Linked DNA regions of Parabacteroides chongii. The protein of the gene in region 1 interacts with the protein of each later gene in a pairwise test. Links are inferred from orthologs where the notes say so. Each region holds a gene or a part of one and is shown on either strand. Other genes may lie near its edges. The genes, in order: rlmB, tsaE and P3L47_RS12165.

What was found.
Region 2: the proteins of rlmB (region 1) and tsaE interact in binary tests that used the Escherichia coli proteins (3 or more experiments, as listed by UniProt). The link is inferred for Parabacteroides chongii from one-to-one orthologs.
Region 3: the proteins of rlmB (region 1) and P3L47_RS12165 interact in binary tests that used the Escherichia coli proteins (3 or more experiments, as listed by UniProt). The link is inferred for Parabacteroides chongii from one-to-one orthologs.

What each region holds. Positions count from the first base shown.
Region 1 is NZ_CP120849.1:4,727,041-4,729,970, forward strand. The notes cover bases 25-2,789. They hold rlmB (23S rRNA (guanosine(2251)-2'-O)-methyltransferase RlmB), read right to left. Parts: upstream 1,901-2,789; coding sequence 1,148-1,900; downstream 25-1,147. Other genes in these bases: P3L47_RS17970 (TlpA family protein disulfide reductase), read left to right, coding at 25-638; P3L47_RS17975 (RidA family protein), read right to left, coding at 755-1,135; P3L47_RS17985 (hypothetical protein), read right to left, coding at 1,956-2,381; P3L47_RS17990 (DUF1622 domain-containing protein), read right to left, coding at 2,445-2,789. Outside these bases: more of P3L47_RS17970, read left to right, coding at 1-24; more of P3L47_RS17990, read right to left, coding at 2,790-2,792; P3L47_RS17995 (hypothetical protein), read right to left, coding at 2,851-2,930. UniProt on the Escherichia coli protein: Specifically methylates the ribose of guanosine 2251 in 23S rRNA.
Region 2 is NZ_CP120849.1:1,198,419-1,201,302, reverse strand. What follows is about bases 121-2,839. They hold tsaE (tRNA (adenosine(37)-N6)-threonylcarbamoyltransferase complex ATPase subunit type 1 TsaE), read right to left. Parts: upstream 1,831-2,839; coding sequence 1,411-1,830; downstream 121-1,410. Other genes in these bases: porX (T9SS response regulator signal transducer PorX), read right to left, coding at 1,910-2,839; P3L47_RS04830 (immunity 17 family protein), read right to left, coding at 1,195-1,407; P3L47_RS04835 (hypothetical protein), read right to left, coding at 276-1,145; rnr (ribonuclease R), read left to right, coding at 121-199. Outside these bases: more of rnr, read left to right, coding at 1-120; more of porX, read right to left, coding at 2,840-2,884. UniProt on the Escherichia coli protein: Required for the formation of a threonylcarbamoyl group on adenosine at position 37 (t(6)A37) in tRNAs that read codons beginning with adenine.
Region 3 is NZ_CP120849.1:3,300,243-3,303,230, forward strand. What follows is about bases 49-2,871. They hold P3L47_RS12165 (NAD(P)H-hydrate dehydratase), read right to left. Parts: upstream 2,305-2,871; coding sequence 793-2,304; downstream 49-792. Other genes in these bases: P3L47_RS12160 (tetratricopeptide repeat protein), read right to left, coding at 49-599; P3L47_RS12170 (sensor histidine kinase), read right to left, coding at 2,472-2,871. Outside these bases: more of P3L47_RS12160, read right to left, coding at 1-48; more of P3L47_RS12170, read right to left, coding at 2,872-2,988. UniProt on the Escherichia coli protein: Bifunctional enzyme that catalyzes the epimerization of the S- and R-forms of NAD(P)HX and the dehydration of the S-form of NAD(P)HX at the expense of ADP, which is converted to AMP.

The DNA.
Region 1 (2,930 bases):
ACAAAGTTACTGTTATCAGTCTGAGTACGGACACAGAAAAAGGCTGGAAAGAAGTCTCCAAGACAAAAGATATGCCGTGGGTAAACCTGAATGACTTTGGAGGAATGAGCGGACTGGCTGCAAAATATAACGTGAGAGGAATACCTCATTATGTCATTATCTCCCCCGAAGGAATCATCCTGCATTCCTGGAGCGGATACGGCAAAGGATTACTCAAACGCAAGCTCAACAAATGGATAAACAAGGCAAACCGTGTCATGACTGTAAAAAAGGAAGGGAACACGACGATCGTCGAGTCTCCGATAGAGAAATCCAGCAATACGGAAACGATAGAGATCAACCGAATAGAACTGACCGATACGGAAACAGTCTTTCACATGAAGGCATTCAATGCTCCGGGATATTGGGTAAGCATCAGCAAGGATACGTATCTGAAAACCGAAGACGGCACGCATTTTCCTTTGAAATCAGCAGACGGCATTACACCTGAAGAACGCTTCACCATGCCCGAATCGGGAGAATATTCTTTTAAACTGCATTTTCCTCCCCTGCCCGCTGACACAAAAACAGTCGATTTCATCGAAAGTGACTGCGATTCCTGCTTCAAAGTTTTAGGCTTGCCGCTGACGAAAGAATAGGATAACAGATGCCCGTATAAAAAGTAAGGGACTTTTGAAATGTTAAGACAGGACTTTTAAAAACGAACGTCCTGACTTTTAACTTCAAAAGTCCCTTATTTTTTCAGCAGTGATTATCAAGCCTTTACAGCGATCACTTCGATCTCTACCAAACCATTCTTCGGTAAAGTCTTTACAGCGACAGCGGAACGGGCAGGGAAAACGCCTTCGAATTGCGAAGCATATACTTCATTCATCGCTGCGAAATCACCCATATCAGCCAGAAATACAGTGGTCTTTACGACATCGCTGATTTCGTATCCGGCTTCCGTCAGGATAGCTTTTACATTCTTGAAAGCCTGAGCAGTTTGTTCCTTAACCGCTCCTTCCACGATATTACCGGTAGCGGGATCGATACCAAGTTGTCCGGAAGCGAACAGCATATTTCCGACTTGTACAGCCTGGCTGTAAGGACCTATTGCGGCAGGCGCATTTGTTGTTGCAATAACTTTTTTCATTGTGTTTATCTTTTAGTTGTTTTGTTCATCGTTCATACGTTGGCGGACTACTTCATAGATCAGGATAGAGCTGGCTACCGATACGTTCAGCGAACCGATCGTTCCGAACTGCGGTATTTTCACCATACTGTCGCAGATACGCAGGTTATCCATCGACACGCCTTTGTCCTCTGCTCCCATTACGATAGCGACCGGACCGTCATATTTAATAGATGTATAGTTTTCGTATGCTTTCTCGCTGGCAGCATAGACCTTCACGCCGCTTGCCTGAAGGAAACGGATGGATTCTTCAATGCTTTTCTCTTTGCAGACGGGCAGCACATGCAACGCTCCGGCTGAAGTTTTGATCGCATCCGCATTGACCGTAACGCTTCCTTTTGCCGGAATGACAATGGCATCCACACCGGCACATTCGCAGGTACGGGCTATCGCGCCGAAGTTACGGACATCCGTGATACCGTCCAGCAAGACGATAAAAGGACTCTTGCCCTGTTCGTAAACGAATGGTATAATATCTTCCAGACGCTGATAAGTGACAGCCGGAATAAAAGCGATCACGCCTTGATGATTCTTTCGCGTCAGGCGGTCCAGACGTTCTGCCGGTACACGCTGTACAGGAATCTCACGCCCTTTCAGCACTTCAAACAGTTCGCGGGAAAGTTCTCCCTGCAACTCGCGCTTTATAAGAATTTTATCTATTTCCTTATCGGCCTGAATAGCCTCGATCACGGCACGTATGCCGAATACCATTTCGTTTTCTTTCATCAAATATATATTAACTGTATGTTGTCAATTGAATGCGAATGCAAATATACAAACATTATTTTCTGTTTCGACGTTCCTTCACCCCTTGAATAAGAAATAATATTCCGGTAATGATAAGAGCAGAAGAGAGACCGGTATAAAAAACAGAAATAAAGGAGTCCGGTAATAAGCGGGTATGGCGGATTCCCATCCCTAAAATAATCATAAAGAACATCACAACCCAACCTTTGGTATCAAAGAAAGAGAAAGGGTTATTCTTTTCGCCTTTTTGGGCGATGCGCCGACTATGTTTCCGGAATAAACGCAAAAATACAAAATTCAGGAATAACAGAAATACAATCACTGCCTCTCCCACTTTCAGTACTGAGTAATGTGCTTCGTGCATCCACGTAAGAATCCCGATCCGGAGAATATTAACTCCGGCTATGATCCATACGCAACCTGCTATAAATAATAATATCTGCTTATTGACTCTGAACATCCATTTACTTTTACTGCAATGCAAAAGTACGATTTTTAACGATATATCCTAATTACTACAAGGCTATGAAGCATTCTTTTCACTTTCCAATTCCTTAATTTCCTTATTCAAGAAAACAGAAAGGATAGTCCTTAAAACAACAATACCGCCAAGGATTGCCAGTTCGTCCAAACTGGGTTCCAGGACGGTTTTAAGAATATCGGAAGCGATCAGCAACTCCAATCCCAATAACAAATAAGTACCTAACTCAGCCCGCAAACGGCGGATATTGACAGTTGAATATTGTCCGGTGAATCGTTTGAGCTCATTCCCGAGAAAAGTGATAAAAGCAACCAGCGCCCCGTAAGTAACGATCAGTAAACTTACCACACTGATAGCCGTAGCCAGGATATTTAGAAAATGTGTGAACATGAGTTTATTCTTTATAATAGGAACAAACTCATGTTCAGGAAAGTTCAATCAGCAATTATCAGCTTCTGCGATACACTTCAGAACGTTTACTTTGCTGCCGTTTATTGTCGTTTTCTTTTTTATCCTTCTCTTTTTTGT
Region 2 (2,884 bases), 3.5 Mb from region 1 along the record:
GGAGCTGAACGAGAATAAATGTGAAGGGCTTGTGCCTATCCGTGATCTCGGTGACGATTTCTACGACATGGATGAAGAAACATACAGCCTGATCGGCCGTCGCAAGAAACGTCGCTTCCGCCTGGGTGACCCGGTGACTGTGAAGATCGCAAATGCAAATTTGGAACGCAAGCAATTGGACTTTATGTTGATGGAGTAAGAACCGGATAACAATAAATAAAAAAGCCAACTAATCCATAATGAGTTAGTTGGCTTTTTTATTTGTAAGGAAGGTGTCATTCTGCGGTGTCTTCGCTGATATTATAGCCCAGTTCGTTATCCCTTGTTTTGTCCTGAAAGAAATACCAGTTCCCGTCATTCGATTCTATATAATAGAGGTTCGTATAGGTAAAATCCGGATCGATATGTGTCAGTGCCGTAGCCACATTATCCGGGATTTTCGTGTTTTTGTTAAGTTCGTATCTTGTTTCTTTCCAAAAACCCCAATCAGTGGAAACAGTCCCTCTGAAAGTTACATATTTGACGGTATCATTGTGGAGGATGAAATATTCATGTTCTCCGGCATTGTTTACATATCCTTTTATTTCAGCTCCGTTATATTTTCTCGCAATAAAATCAAAGTGATCTTGAGGTAGTTTTACAAACCATCGTGTGTCGTTAGGCTTCCATGTGAACGTTGATAGAACTAGTCCGTCCTCACTGATAAAAACATAATGCTCTACATTTTCTACATCTTTCCAGCGATACTGGAAGTGTATCATGTAAAGGGCTTTGTCTATTCCGGTCCGCTCTGTTTTAGATATTTCTATGTCTTTTGCATCACGATATTGAGTACCCATAAAAGCATTCAGGACTTCAAATGGGAGTCGCTGAATATCGCTGATCTGCGTATAGGTCATTTCCCAGTTCTCATTCTCGTACCAAGTGGATGCCTCATTTTGCTCCTGGTCAATATAATTTATTAGGAAAATGTTATTTGAATAATTATTGAAAGTAGTGATCTCTGCCGAAGGAGACCGTTTAGAGAAATCACTCTTGATTGCAGCCGGGATTTCATCTTCTATCGATGACTTGTCTTTATCGCAGGCTGTAAAGCACAGTAACATACATACTAATACATAGTAAACATAATTAGTTCTTTTCATAGGTCTTTTATTTTAGATAGATAAATAAGCTTGCTGGTAATATTTTCTATTACCAATAAATCAGACCAAGTACGCCGCATCCGATCAATGCCGATCCCAACAAGGCATAAAAGATACGTGCTCCTTTCCTGCCGAATTTGTTGACAAAGGTAGTTGCTCCGCTGGTTTCAAAATACCAGTCGAAATTAAAGATAGCGGCGATCAGAGAGAAGGCTCCCAGAGCGATAAAGATAGCTAACAGGAAATAATCGGTCGGTTCCATCGGTTATTTTACTTCTACGGTCCGTGAGCCGTCAGGATTTTCACTGATCGTTACATCCACCACATCGCCGGGAAGTAAATCTTCGATCTTTTCCGGCCATTCGATAAAGCAAAGGGCACCGCTGTAGAAATAATCTTCTGTACCGATGTCTTCTGCTTCGCTCAGTTTGTTGATGCGGTAGAAGTCGAAATGATAAATCAGTTCGCCGGTCGTATCACTACGGTATTCGTTGATGATAGCAAATGTCGGACTGTTGATAACATCTTCTACTCCTAACTCTTCGCAAATCGCTTTGATAAAAGTCGTTTTACCTGCTCCCATATTACCATGGAAAGCAAAAACGGTACGGTCATCCATTCCGGCAATGAACTCTTTGGCAGCCTGGCGGATGGTATCTAAATTCTCAATCTTGATAATACTCATGATGTCTGTTGATTATTGATCATTTGTAATCTACCTGCAAAGGTATATTAATTTTCAATTCTCAATTCTCAATTTTCAATTATTTTGGTATCATGGTGATAAACGGTACCATCATTTCCTCCATCGAAATCCCGCCATGCTGGAATGTATTCTTGTAATAAGAAACATAATAATTGTAGTTATTCGGATAGGCGAAGAAGTCATCGTTCATCGCAAAAATGTATTTACTGCTCAGGTTAGGAGAGGGCAGGCCCACTTTTTCCGGGTCACGTATTTCCAGTACCTCCTTCGGGTTGTAATTCAAATTTTTACCGACTTTATAACGGAGATTTGTATTCGTGTTTCGGTCACCGATCACTTTGATCGGGTTGTCGACACGAATGGTCCCGTGGTCGGTGGTCACAATTACTTTATAACCTTTGTCGGAGATACGTTTGAACAGCTCCAAAGTGGTGGAATGCTGAAACCAGGAACGGGTCAGGCTGCGGTAAGCCGCTTCGCTCTGCGCCAGTTCACGGATCATTTTCATTTCCGTACGGGCATGCGACAACATATCCACGAAGTTGAGGACAACGACATTCAACTGGTTATGTGTCAGAGAAGAGATCATATTCAGTAGCTTTTCTCCGTATTGCGAATCGTGTACTTTGTTGTAAGAGAAGCTATATTTCTTACGGAAGCGGTCGATCTGTGTCTGGATCAAAGGTTCTTCGTTCAGGTTCTTGCCTTCTTCACTTTCCTCGTCCACCCATAAATCCGGGAACATTTTCTCTATCTGCAAAGGCATCAGGCCAGAGAAGATGGAATTGCGTGCATATTGGGTAGCAGTAGGCAGAATACTGTAATATAATCCTTCATCGAAAGTGAAATATTCAGCCAGCAGGTCTTTTACCACGCGCCACTGGTCCAGACGGAAGTTATCGATCAGGATGAAAAAGACCTTCTCGTCGTTATCCAGCAACGGGAATACTTTTTTCTTGAACAGGTCCGGACTCATCAAAGGACGCTCGGCTGGGTTCTGTATCCAGTTTACGTAATTCTTCTTTACGAATTT
Region 3 (2,988 bases), 1.4 Mb from region 1 along the record:
TGTGTTTCTGTAAAAACACGAGCTGTATTACGTAAAGCGAAAGAGGTTCTTGTTGAGTCTTTGCTACCTTCAAGTAACTGTAATGTGTTTTTATACAGAGGCAATGCCGTCTCATAAATACTTTGGTAAGAATAAAGCGTACCTAAGCTGTTGTTTGCTTTAATAAGCAGATCGGTTTCGTTTACACTTTTACCCAGTTCGAGTGCTTTCAGATAGTACTGCTGTGCCTGCATAGCATCTTGCATATCAGAATATACCCTACCCATATAGTAATATGTCAGAGCCAGGGAAGGGATATCTTCCTGCTCTTCATAATAAATCTCAGCTTTTTTTATCAGGGTATCAGTTGTCAATAGGATATAGTTCTTGTCGAGTGCCTGTGTGAGTTGCAGGCAATAAGAGGCATATTCCTGGTCTGATAAGTTTTCGGGTGATTGTATGCTGTTGAGAATAGTCAGTGCACTATCGGGGGCTGTTTCCATCAATAACTTTGCCTGTTGCAATTCGATTGCAGCAGAGTTTTTGTTTGAACAGGAAAGGATACAAAGAACACTGACCAGTACGAAAAATAAAGTAATATGTTTAAATCTCCTATTCATTAGTTTCTTATTTGTCGTCGAATATATTGCTTTTTTTTGAAACTTACTGCGATAACAAATATTGTAAAAGCAGAGATTATTTAGTATATGTGGTAAAAGGCAATGAATATGAAAGAGTATACATATTTAAAAAAAATAGCCAGATCCCTGATGAGACCTGGCTGATGATATAAATCAGAAAGTATTCTGTCTGTTATTTGATCTGCTTGAACGCTTTTCCCAGCATATCGGTAATATCTCCGGCGATCATACTCTCTTCCGAACGGTAAACGGCAGCCAGGTCGCCGGCCGTACCATGCAGGAAAACTCCTGATACAGCCGCTGTTTCGGTTTCTGCCCCTTGAGCCAGCAAGCCCAGGATGATACCGGTCAGGACATCTCCGCTACCTGCCGTTGCCATGCCCGGATTTCCGCAACTGTTGAAATAGATGTTACCTCCGGGAGTACAGATTGCCGTGTAAGTACCTTTCAGTACGATGCAAAGTTTATGGTCGACAGCAAAAGACTGCGCTTTCCGCAGACGTTCGAACATGCTGCTGCTTTCTCCGGCGATGCGGTCGAACTCCTTCGGATGCGGGGTCAGGATGCTACGCGGAGGGATGCGGTTCAGCAGATCGTTATTGGAAGCGATCAGATTGAGCGCGTCGGCATCCAGTACGACAGGCTTTTCCGTTGTCTGAAGCAGACGTTCCAAGGCAGCGGCCGATTCGAGGTGCTGACCTAATCCCGGTCCTACGCCGATAGCGGAATAGGCTGACATTTCGGGGACAGTCGTGAAATAATCGGTATGCGGATCGAAGCTGACCATCGCTTCGGGGAAGGCTGTCTGCATGATTACTTCACCGCGTTGGGGAATATGAACGGTCAGCAATCCGCTTCCGCTTCTCAGGCAGGAGCGGGCAGCCAGCAGGGCGGCACCCATTTTACCTTTGCTTCCGGCGATAAGCAGAGCGTGACCGAAAGTCCCTTTATGAGAAAACTTGTCGCGGGGCTGGAATACTTCCGCCATATCTTCTTCCGTCACCATCATATACGGGGTAGGAGTTTGGTCGACGATATCTTGATGAATACCGATATCCAGCACTTTCCATTCGCCTACATATTCGGCATTTTCGGGGAAGAAGAAGGCCAGTTTCGGGAAACCGAACGTCAGTGTCAGGCTTGCCCGTATGATAGCATCCGGGTCGTTGGTCTGATTATTCTCGCCAAACAGTCCGGAGGGAATGTCTATAGATACGATCGTAGCTTCCGACTGGTTGATATATTTTACCATGGCAGCGAATCCGCCGGTCAGCGGACGGTTCAGACCGGAACCGAACAAGCCGTCGATCACGACATCGCGGTCAGTCAGTACCGGAGGAACGAAATCGGCAACCACTTCAGTGAACTCCACTTTCTCTAATCCGAGTATCCGTTGCTTGTTCATTTCGCAATCAAACGAAAGATGCTCGGTCGGGTTGAACAGATACGTTTCTACTTTGTAGCATTCATCTTTCAGCAGACGTGCGATGGCAAGCGCGTCGGCACCGTTGTTGCCTTGTCCGGCAAAGACGATGATGCGGGTTTGCTTCGAATAACGGCGGCAAAATTCTTGCACAAAGACTGTCGAGGCGCGTTCTACCAGATCGATAGAGCTGATTGGCTCGTTTTGAATCGTGTATTGATCGAGTTCTTTAACCTTCTCGGTTGGAAATATCTTTATCATAATTGTAAGACATCAGATGTTTATTCTGCATACAAAAGTATAACAAACTTTGTAAATGGCACACAGATAACACAGATTAAGCAGATTTACGCAGATTATTATTTCTCAGAATAAAATAAATCTGTGGTCATCTGCTTAATCTGTGTCATCAGTGTGCCATCTGATAGCTAAACGAAAGTAAGCAGGAAGCGGCTGCCCTTTCCGGCTTCCGAAATGACGGTCAGGCTCCCTTTATGCATGTACATGATTTGCCGGGAAATACTTAATCCGATACCGGAACCGACCGGCTTGGTGGTGAAGAACGGGATAAAGATGCGTTCCTGAACATCTGCCGGAATGCCTGTCCCGTTGTCTTTGACCTGGATGAAGGTTTTCCCTTCCGCATTGATGCCGGCCGACAACTCTATTTGCGGGTCTGTACACTCCTTTGTCGCGTCCAGTGCATTCTTTATCAGATTGATAAGGATTTGTTCGATCAGCGTTTTATCTGCAATGACCTGCAGATGCGAGGAGGCAGGAAGTATCCGGATCGCATCCGTTTCTTCCTTGAACAGAGGAACGACGTTACCGAACAGGCTGTCTACCGGAATGATCTCGGGGACAGGCGTAGGAATACCCGTTACTTTCCGGTAATTCTCCACGAAACGGACCAGCCCGCTGCTTCTCCGGAAAATAGTATCGATC